2 regions of the Massilia sp. R2A-15 genome follow, and region 2 is predicted to be linked to the other one. Evidence: predicted binding sites of a transcription regulator. Region 2 holds the regulator's gene; the other holds the start of a gene.
What was found. Region 2 encodes FNR, which switches genes on or off when oxygen is low (the NO sensors DNR and NnrR bind a similar motif). Its sites were predicted from a motif close to TTGATNNNNATCAA; they were not measured.
Positions count from the first base shown of each region.

Region 1: the regulator FNR is predicted to act here: its motif matches at 2,115-2,128, upstream of Q4S45_RS22125 (CehA/McbA family metallohydrolase).

Region 1 is NZ_CP131935.1:4,791,130-4,795,542, reverse strand. Features, by position in the region: gene Q4S45_RS22130 (Ig-like domain-containing protein) at 1-195, opposite strand, end outside; gene Q4S45_RS22125 (CehA/McbA family metallohydrolase) at 377-2,011, opposite strand; gene Q4S45_RS22120 (outer envelope protein) at 2,252-3,109, opposite strand; gene Q4S45_RS22115 (glycoside hydrolase family 94 protein) at 3,178-4,413, opposite strand, start outside.
Region 2 is NZ_CP131935.1:1,552,768-1,557,180, reverse strand. Features, by position in the region: gene Q4S45_RS07065 (collagen binding domain-containing protein) at 1-183, shown strand, start outside; gene Q4S45_RS07060 (hypothetical protein) at 262-396, shown strand; gene Q4S45_RS07055 (DEAD/DEAH box helicase) at 478-1,728, shown strand; gene fnr (fumarate/nitrate reduction transcriptional regulator Fnr) at 1,778-2,545, shown strand; gene Q4S45_RS07045 (hypothetical protein) at 2,677-2,910, opposite strand; gene Q4S45_RS07040 (FixH family protein) at 2,907-3,443, opposite strand; gene ccoG (cytochrome c oxidase accessory protein CcoG) at 3,461-4,413, opposite strand, start outside.

The DNA.
Region 1 (4,413 bases), 1.8 Mb from region 2:
GGTGGCCACGTGAGGATATTCGAACTGCAGCGTGAAGGTGCGCCCGTCCTGGACGCCGGCGCCGGTGTACGGCGCATGCAGGGTCGCCTCGAATTCGCGGTGGTCCGCTTCGGACGCGATGACCGCGCTGGCGGCGCTGAGGGCAAGCAGGATGGCAAACCGCGGCAACAACTTGGTGGTGATGGCACGACGCATGGATTTCCCCGTATTCGTAAATTGTTATGTGGAGTGGAATGCAGCCGAGCAATCTTGAGTAACAAACTTTACTTTGTCATGACATTCTCATTACATAAGGAAAAGCTGTGGCGAAAATGATGAAAATGTCAATTATTAGACACAAATGCGCTCTGTGTCTAAAAAATCGCGCTACTCCGGCCTACTGCTGGGTGACCCAGACCGGCGCCGACCACAGCATGTTGCCGTCGTCCTGGGTCACGCGCACGTAGTAGAAGTGCTCGCCGGGGTCGGGCGTGATGGTGGTGACGGGAGTGCGCGACAGCTCGGCGACCGCGCCCTTGCGGCCAGGCACGCCCTCGAACATCACCACCGAGGCGACGGCCTTGCCACCCACGCTGGCGAAATGGGCGACCAGTGACAGGGGGCCGATGTTGGCGAAGCGCTCGCCCATCATGCGGCCGTTCGCCGTCAGCACCAGCTGCGAGCCCTTGTCCATGGTGGCGAACACGCGGCGCGCCCTGAGCGCGTCGAGGAAGGCTGCGGTGGTCAGCGCGGCGCCGGCCGGCAGCAGCACGCCGGTACGGTTGGTGTACGACATGCCCCAGTTGGCGCAGTGGTTGTCCTGGTTGGAGCTGAAGGCGACGTGGTAGCCGGCTTCGAGCGCCTTGTCGCAGGCGAGTTCGAAATTGCTGCGGCGGGTCTCCGATTCGGTCGTGCTGGTGGAGAACGCGTTGCTGTTGACGACCTCGCACAGGGCCATCGCGGCGTCGCCGTCCGGCGTGTAGCCGAAGGGGACGCCGCCGACGAGAAACTGCCCGGACTGCGACGGGTGGTTGAACTGGCCGACCAGGCCGCGCTGGCGCATCAGCGTGTACAAGCTGGCGTAGTCGCTTTTGGGCGTGAACGATTCGGCCAGCAGCTTGCCGGCGGCGTTGCGCTCCCAGCCAAGCAGCCGGTTGCTGTTGAAGATGTTCAGATGGCCGCCGTTGGCGATCACGCCCCATTCGAGGCCGTACACGGCGAGGAAATCGGAATGCGCCGCGTTGAACTCCTTCGCCGCGTCCAGGCCGGAGCGATACAGGGCCTTGGCGGCAGCCGGCGTGGCGGCGGGATTGGTGCCGGCCGAACCGTCGTACATGTGGTTGTGCTCCGACGCGACCAGCACATCGAGGCCGTGATCGCGCGCGTAGGCAAAGGCTTCGGACGGACCATGCGTGGAGCTTTGCGGATCCTGCGCGCCGGTGCAGGTGGCCAGGTCGCCGCCGCCGTCGCTGTGGGCCGTCTGGCTGTGCAAGTTGCCCAGGTAGACGTCGTACGGCAGATCGCCAGGCGCCGGCGCCATCGCAAGCGCTTCGGTGCGGCGCGCAAGCGGGCGGAATGCGGGCATGGCCGGCGGGGCCGCGCGGCCCACGGCGATCTCCCAGCTTTGCTCGACGCGCTCGCCGGCGATCGTCCCTCCGCCGGCCGCCCGGGCCTCGGCCACCAGGCGCACGCGATAGATGCCGGCCGGCGCGGCGGCGCTGCCCAGGCGGCCATCCCAGCGCACGCCCAGGTTCACCGGCGCGCGGAACAGCTCCTGCTGGCCGCTCCACTGGCGCGCGACGCGGCCGTCAGGCGCGGTCAGTTCGAGCGTCCAGCCCACCGTCTGCGGCGCGGCGACCAGCGGATAGTCGAAGGCGAGGCTGAAGGTGCGCGGCTCGCCCGGCGCCGGCTCGCCATGGTAGGGCGCGGCCAGGGTGGCGCCGAACTCGCGGTGGTCGGCTTCGGATGCGGCGACGCAGCCGGCGCCGCACAGCAGGAGGGACAGCAGGGTCGTGCGGGGAAGGGAGAACATGGCTGCCTCATTGGCAAGGGGGATCGATATTGCAATGATCGCAACCTGGCGAACGGGCAAATTGATGCGAGGAATACAACGCGGCCGTCGGGGCGGTAGTTAATTGATATTAATTAACTGACAATCAGAACGAATTTCTGCGGATCATTTTCCGCGCCGAGGAAGATGGGGTCAGGTCCGCAGGACCAGACCCCGCCGATGCATGCGGCGCGGACCAGGGGCCGGCGCCGCGGGATGGGCTTAGAAGTGGTATTCGGCGCGCAGCATCGGGGTGCTGGCGCGCTGGCCTTTACCACCGGTGGTGGCCGAGGTATTGCCGAACTTGTTGTTCCAGTACTGGTACTCGACGCCGATGCGGAAGGTGTTCTTGCCCGCGCCCACGTAGTCGCCGACGTCCGCCATCAGCTGCATGTCGATGTTGGTCTCGGTGCCGGTCTGGTTGCCGACTTCATCGCGGCCCTTCGGCGCGATCAGGTTGGCGTAGCCTTCGAACTTGACGCGCTCGCACACCGGGATGCCCCAGCTGGCGGTCAGCATCGGATGGATCTTGTAGGTGTAGCGGCCGGCCACGTTCGAGATCGGCGCGAAGGCGCCGCTCGGGGCGTTGCTCTCGTGCAGAACCAGCAGGCTGGTGTTCAGGAAGCCCGGCACTTTCCACATCAGGGTCGGACCCAGCACCAGCATGCGCTTGCGCGAGTTGTATCCGACGTCGTTCTTGGAGTTCCAGTCGAAGCCGCCGGTGATGCCGAAGCCCGACACCGGGCCCATGCCCATGTCCACGCCGCGCACCTTGCCGATGTCGAGCGTGTTGCGGTAGACGGCATACACTTCCTGCGCGCCCGAGTGCTGGTTCAGCGAGCCGGGATCGTTCGAGTCCGACTGCAGCAGGTCGACGTTGAAGAAGTTGCTGCCGTACTTGTAGCCGCTGGCGTGGGTCAGCGCGAAGATGTTCTTGCGGATGTCGACCGGGTTGAACGGCTCGGCAAACCTGGTGCCGACGCGATAGCTGATGGAGGTGTCGCTCCACTCCGCCGCGCTGGCGGAAGTGGAGGAAACGAGCGCCAGGGCGGCGACGGCGAGGACTGATTTAAGTGACATGATGAGCTTTCGACACCGAAGCGAGCCCGGTGTTTATTGAGGGAGCGGGCATGTTACCGTGCATCCGCCTACCGGGCTATCTGCAAGCGCACCTCATGCGTCCTTCCGTCGTCAACAAGCGACACTGTGTTGTCTTCCACATCACGGCCGTCCACTTTCATCCATCCTTCCGCGCCGGCGACCACGGTGATCTCGTAGTTCGACGTGCGATAGCGATAGTGCAATTTGAACGTGTCCCAGCCCGATGGCAGGTGCGGCGTGACCGTCAGCTTGTCGCTCGCCAGCGACAGGCCGAGCAGCGATTCGACGATCAGGCGGTACATCCAGCCCGAGGAGCCGGTGTACCAGCTCCAGCCGCCACGGCCGATGTGCGGCGACACCGCGTACACGTCGGCCGCCACCACGTAAGGCTCGACCTTGTACAGCGCGGCGCCTTCCGGCGTGCCGCCGTGCTGCACCGGATTGATCATGCGCAGCAGCTCCCAGGCCTTGTCGCCCTGCCCCATCTTGGCGAAGGCCATCGCGGTCCAGATCGCGGCGTGGGTGTACTGGCCGCCGTTCTCGCGCACGCCCGGCACGTAGCCGCGGATGTAGCCCGGATTGAGCACGCCCTTGTCGAACGGCGGGTCGAGCAGCTGGATCAGGCCGAAGTCGCGCCGCACCAGGCGCTGGTCGACCTGCTCCATCGCGCTGGCGGTGCGCTCGGGATCGGCGGCGCCCGACAGCACGCCCCAGCTTTGCGAGATCGAGTCGATCTGGCATTCGTCGTTGCTGTGCGAGCCGAGCGGCGTGCCGTCGTCGAAGTAGGCGCGGCGGTACCACTTGCCGTCCCACGCGTTGGTCTCGACGTTGTGCGCCAGCTGCTTCGCTTCGTTGCGGCAGGTGTCGGCGAAGGCCTGGTCGTCGTGCAGCTCGGCGACCTCGGCGAACTTGACCAGCACGTCGTACAGGAACCAGGCCAGCCACACCGACTCGCCCTTGCCTTCGTTGCCGACGCGGTCCATGCCATCGTTCCAGTCGCAGGTGCCGATCAGCGGCAGGCCATGCTCGCCGAAGCGCAGGCCGCGCTTGATGGCGCGCACGCAGTGCTCGTACAGGTCGGCGTTCTGGTGCGAGTGGCCCGGCATGTCGTAATAGGACTCCTCCTCCGGCGCCAGCATGCGGCCTTCGAGGAAGGGCGCCGGCTCGCTCAGGACGCCGGTGTCGCCGGTGCCGATCACGTAGCGGTGCGCCGCCAGCGGCAGCCACAGGTAGTCGTCCGAGCAGTGGGTGCGCACGCCGCGGTCCGACGGCGGATGCCACCA
Region 2 (4,413 bases):
AGCGCCTCGGACGGCTACTTCGTCATGTCCAGCGTGTTGCCGGGCAATTACATCCTGCGCCTGTCGAAAGAGCAGCTCAAGCGGCTCGACCTGAGCGACATGGGCATGCACCTGATCACCATTTCCCCGGACGGAAACTTCGTCAACGGCCGCGAACTGTACGTCGAGGCCAACCCGAAGTAAGGCGCGCCGCCGGCCGCCCGGCGCGGGTATGATCGAGTCAGCACGAAGGCCTTGACATCAACCCGGAGGAACCCGCCCATGGATCGCCGCCCCGCACGCTGGACCGCGCTCGCCCTCGCCTGCCTGCTGCTGGCGGCCTGCAAGGACAAGCACGATCCGCTCAAGCCGACTGTCGCGCAGCCGGCCGTCGCCGCGTCCGCCGCGTCCGCGTAGGCGCGGATTGCCGCTTCCCGCACTTGTCGGTGCGCGACAGGGTAAACTGTTGCCGTTTTCGTCCATTACCAGGTGCTACCCATGTCGTTTGTCTCCCTCGGCCTGATCGACCCGCTCGTCCGTACCCTCGCCGAACTCGGCTACGAAACGCCGACGCCGGTGCAGGCGCAGGCCGTTCCGGCCGTGCTGGCCGGCCGCGACGTCATGGCCGCCGCCCAGACCGGCACCGGCAAGACCGCCGCCTTCGCGCTGCCGATCCTGCAGAAGCTGACAATGGAAGGCACGAAAGTCGCGTCCAACTCGGTGCGCGCGCTGGTGCTGGTGCCGACCCGCGAACTGGCCGAACAGGTCCATCAGAGCTTCCTTGCGTACGGCGCCAGCCTGCCGCTGCGCACCCACGTCGCATACGGCGGCGTGAGCATCAACCCGCAGATGATGAAGCTGCGCAAAGGACTCGACCTGCTGGTCGCCACGCCCGGGCGCCTGCTCGACCTGCACCGCCAGAACGCGGTGAAATTCGACCAGGTGCGGACGCTGGTGCTCGACGAAGCGGACCGCATGCTCGACCTGGGTTTTGCGCGCGAACTCGATGCCGTGTTCGCCGCCCTGCCCGCGCGCCGCCAGACCCTGCTCTTTTCCGCCACCTTCTCCGACGAGATCCGCGCGATGGCCGGCAAGCTGCTGCGCGACCCGCTCAGTATCGAAGTCAGCCCGCGCAACACGACCGTGAAAGCGATCGCCCAGTGGATCGTCCCGGTGGACAAGAAGCGCAAGCCCGAGCTGTTCATGCACCTGCTGAAGAAGAAGCGCTGGGGCCAGGTGCTGGTGTTCGTCAAGACCCGCAAGGGCGTGGACCAGCTGGTCGACACCCTGCAGGCGCACGGCGTGGCGGCCGACTCGATCCACGGCGACAAGCCGCAGCCGGCGCGCCTGCGCGCGCTCGAGCGCTTCAAGGCCGGCGAAGCGCGCATCCTGGTCGCCACCGACGTCGCCGCCCGCGGGCTGGACATCGACGACCTGCCGCTGGTGGTCAACTTCGACCTGCCGATCGTCGCCGAGGACTACGTGCACCGCACCGGCCGCACCGGGCGCGCCGGCGCCTCGGGCGAAGCGGTGTCGCTGGTGTGCGCCGACGAAGTGGTGCAGCTGGCCGCCATCGAGGTACTGACCAAGCAAACCTTGCAGCGCGTCGACGAGCCGGGATTCGAACCGGACCACCGGGTGCCCGTCACCAATACCCGCGGAGAAGTGGTGAAAAAGCCGAAAAAGCCGAAGAAGCCCAAGGGCGACGCCAGGGTCACCGAAATCGACGTGCGCTTCGCCCGCCGTTGATTGCTCAACAATTTGGCAGGGCCCCGCCCCGGGGCTTATAATGGGGATTATGGAACACCCTCTCCCCCACCTCGCCCCCGTGCACTTCAACATGCACGCGCTCAAGGCCAGCTGCTCGGCGTGCAGCATGCATCAGCTTTGCCTGCCGATGGGCCTGGACGCGGTGGACATCACGCGCCTCGACGACGTGATCGGCAAGCGCCGCAGGGTCGCGCGCGACGAGCGCCTGTACCAGATGGGCCAGCCGTTTCGCAACCTGTACGCGATCCGCTTCGGCCATTTCAAGACCTACCAGATCAACGCGGCCGGCGAGCAGCAGATCACCGGCTTCCAGATGGCCGGCGAGTTGCTGGGCATGGACGCCATCAGCGGCGACCGCCACCACTGCGACGCGGTGGCGCTGGAAGACAGCGAGGTGTGCGAGATTCCGTTTGCCGACCTGGAAGACCTGTTCGCCCATGTGCCGACGCTGCTACGCCACTTCCACCGCATCATGAGCCAGGAAATCACCCGCGAGCAGAACGTCATGCTCCTGCTTGGCAATATGCGCGCCGAACAGCGCTTCGCGGTATTCCTGATCAATCTGTCGGCGCGCTACGCCGCGCGCGGCTACTCGGCCACCAGCTTCCAGCTGCGCATGTCGCGCGAGGACATCGGCAACTACCTCGGCCTGACCATCGAAAGCATCAGCCGCCTGCTGTCGCGCTTCAAGAAGCAGGGCCTGGTCCGGGTCGACAAGCGCGAAGTCACCCTGCTCGAACCGGCGCTGCTCAAGGCAATGGCCGCCGGCACCGAGCAGTGCCACCCCATGTCGTAAGCCGGGGTCTGGTCCCGCGGACCTGACCCCAAGTTGAGAATCTCGACGACAGCGCGATTGCACCGGTATTTTCGATAATCTGTGGCGAAATCAAAATGGGGTCAGGTCCGCAGGACCTGACCCGCCATGGGTTAAAACGGCGGATCGCCTTCGGGCGTAAAGGCCAGGTAGCACGTCAGCATGCTCGCCAGCGCGCACAGGGTCCAGAACAGGAAAAAGCCGATGCCGTAGATCGCCATCGGCGCCAGTCCCGTCTCCTCCAGGCGAACCAGTTCGGCTGGATCGAACAGCGCAAAGAAGCAGCCCTCGGCCAGCGCCGCCGCCAGGAACGACGGCCACAGCACGATCATCGCGACCCGCTTCATCGGGCCTCCGGCGCGTCGGCCAGGATCTCCACGCCCTGCCGGCGCGGCCAGCTCCAGCTGCGCGCCAGCCGCCACTCCCGCCGCGAACCCTCCACCACCACCTGCCAGTGCGCCCGCTCGAGCATCGGCAGGGCCAGCGAAAAATGCCCTGCGGCGTCGGGCGTCGCCAGCAGCCGCAGGTCCTTGGCCGGCTGGGTCGGATGCGCCAAATAGATGTAGATCGGCGCCGCCAGCGGCGCGCCGGCGCTGCGGATGCTGCCCGACAGCGTCGCGCTGGCCGGATCGTAGCGCGCCTCGAACGCAAGCTGCAGCGCGGTCGCCGCGCGGTCGCGCCGCAGGTCCTGGTTGATCGCCTTGCCCTGCTTGTAGTAGTCGTCGACCACCATCGCGTCGGGCCGGGTGGTCGCCAGGTAGCCGGCGAAGGCGCCGCCCACCAGCACGAAGGCGGGGCCGAACATCAGCAGCCACGGCCAGCGGTGGGTGTACCAGGGCGCCGCGCCGGCGCCGGCGAGCGGAAGTGAAGCGCTGTGCATGGGTGTCTCCTTCTTCTTCATTGTTTGGGCACGATGAAAACGGCCTTCTCCGTCACTGCCAGGCCCGGATCGTCCACGGCCGTCAGGCCGAATTCTATCCGGTTCGATCCTGTTTTGGCGCCTTCTCGCGGCGCCTGCACGCGCACCGCGACGGCGCGCGCGCTGGCGCCGTCGAGCTTCGTCATGTCGGTGGTGGCAAGCCGGATCGACGGCAGGCCGGACACCGAGATGCGGAAGGTGTGGGCCGTCTCCGCGGTGTTCATCACCTGCAGCCGGTAGACGTTTTCGATCACCCCGTCCTCGACTTCGCGGCCCATCGCGCCGCGGTCGCGCATCACGTCGAGCTTGAGCGGCGTACGCAACGCCAGCGCGGCGCCGAGCGCGCCGCCGATCAGCGCCAGCAGCGTGGTGTAAATCAGCACGCGTGGACGCAGCAACCGGGCCCGCACCTGGGCCGAAGACCAGCCCCTGGCCAGCGCCTGCTCGGTCGAATACCGGATCAGCCCGCGCGGGCGCTCGACCTTGTCCATCACCGAATTGCAGGCGTCCACGCAGGCGGCGCAGCTGATGCATTCATACTGCAAGCCCTTGCGGATGTCGATGCCCGTCGGGCAAACCTGCACGCACATGCCGCAGTCGATGCAGTCGCCTTGCGCCTTGCCCAACGCGCCGCGCGGTTCGCCGCGCTTGGCGTCGTAGGTGACGATCAGCGTGTCCTTGTCGAACATCGAACTCTGGAAGCGCGCGTAGGGGCACATGTACTTGCAGACCTGTTCGCGCAGCCAGCCGGCGTTGCCGTAGGTGGCCAGCGCGTAGAACAGGATCCAGAACGTCTCCCACGGACCGAGGCGCAGCGCCGATACTTCGGACATCAGGGTCGACATCGGCGTGAAGTAGCCGGCGAAGCTGAACCCGGTCCACAGCGCCACCGCGAACCATGCGGCGTGCTTGGTGCCCTTGCGCGCGATTT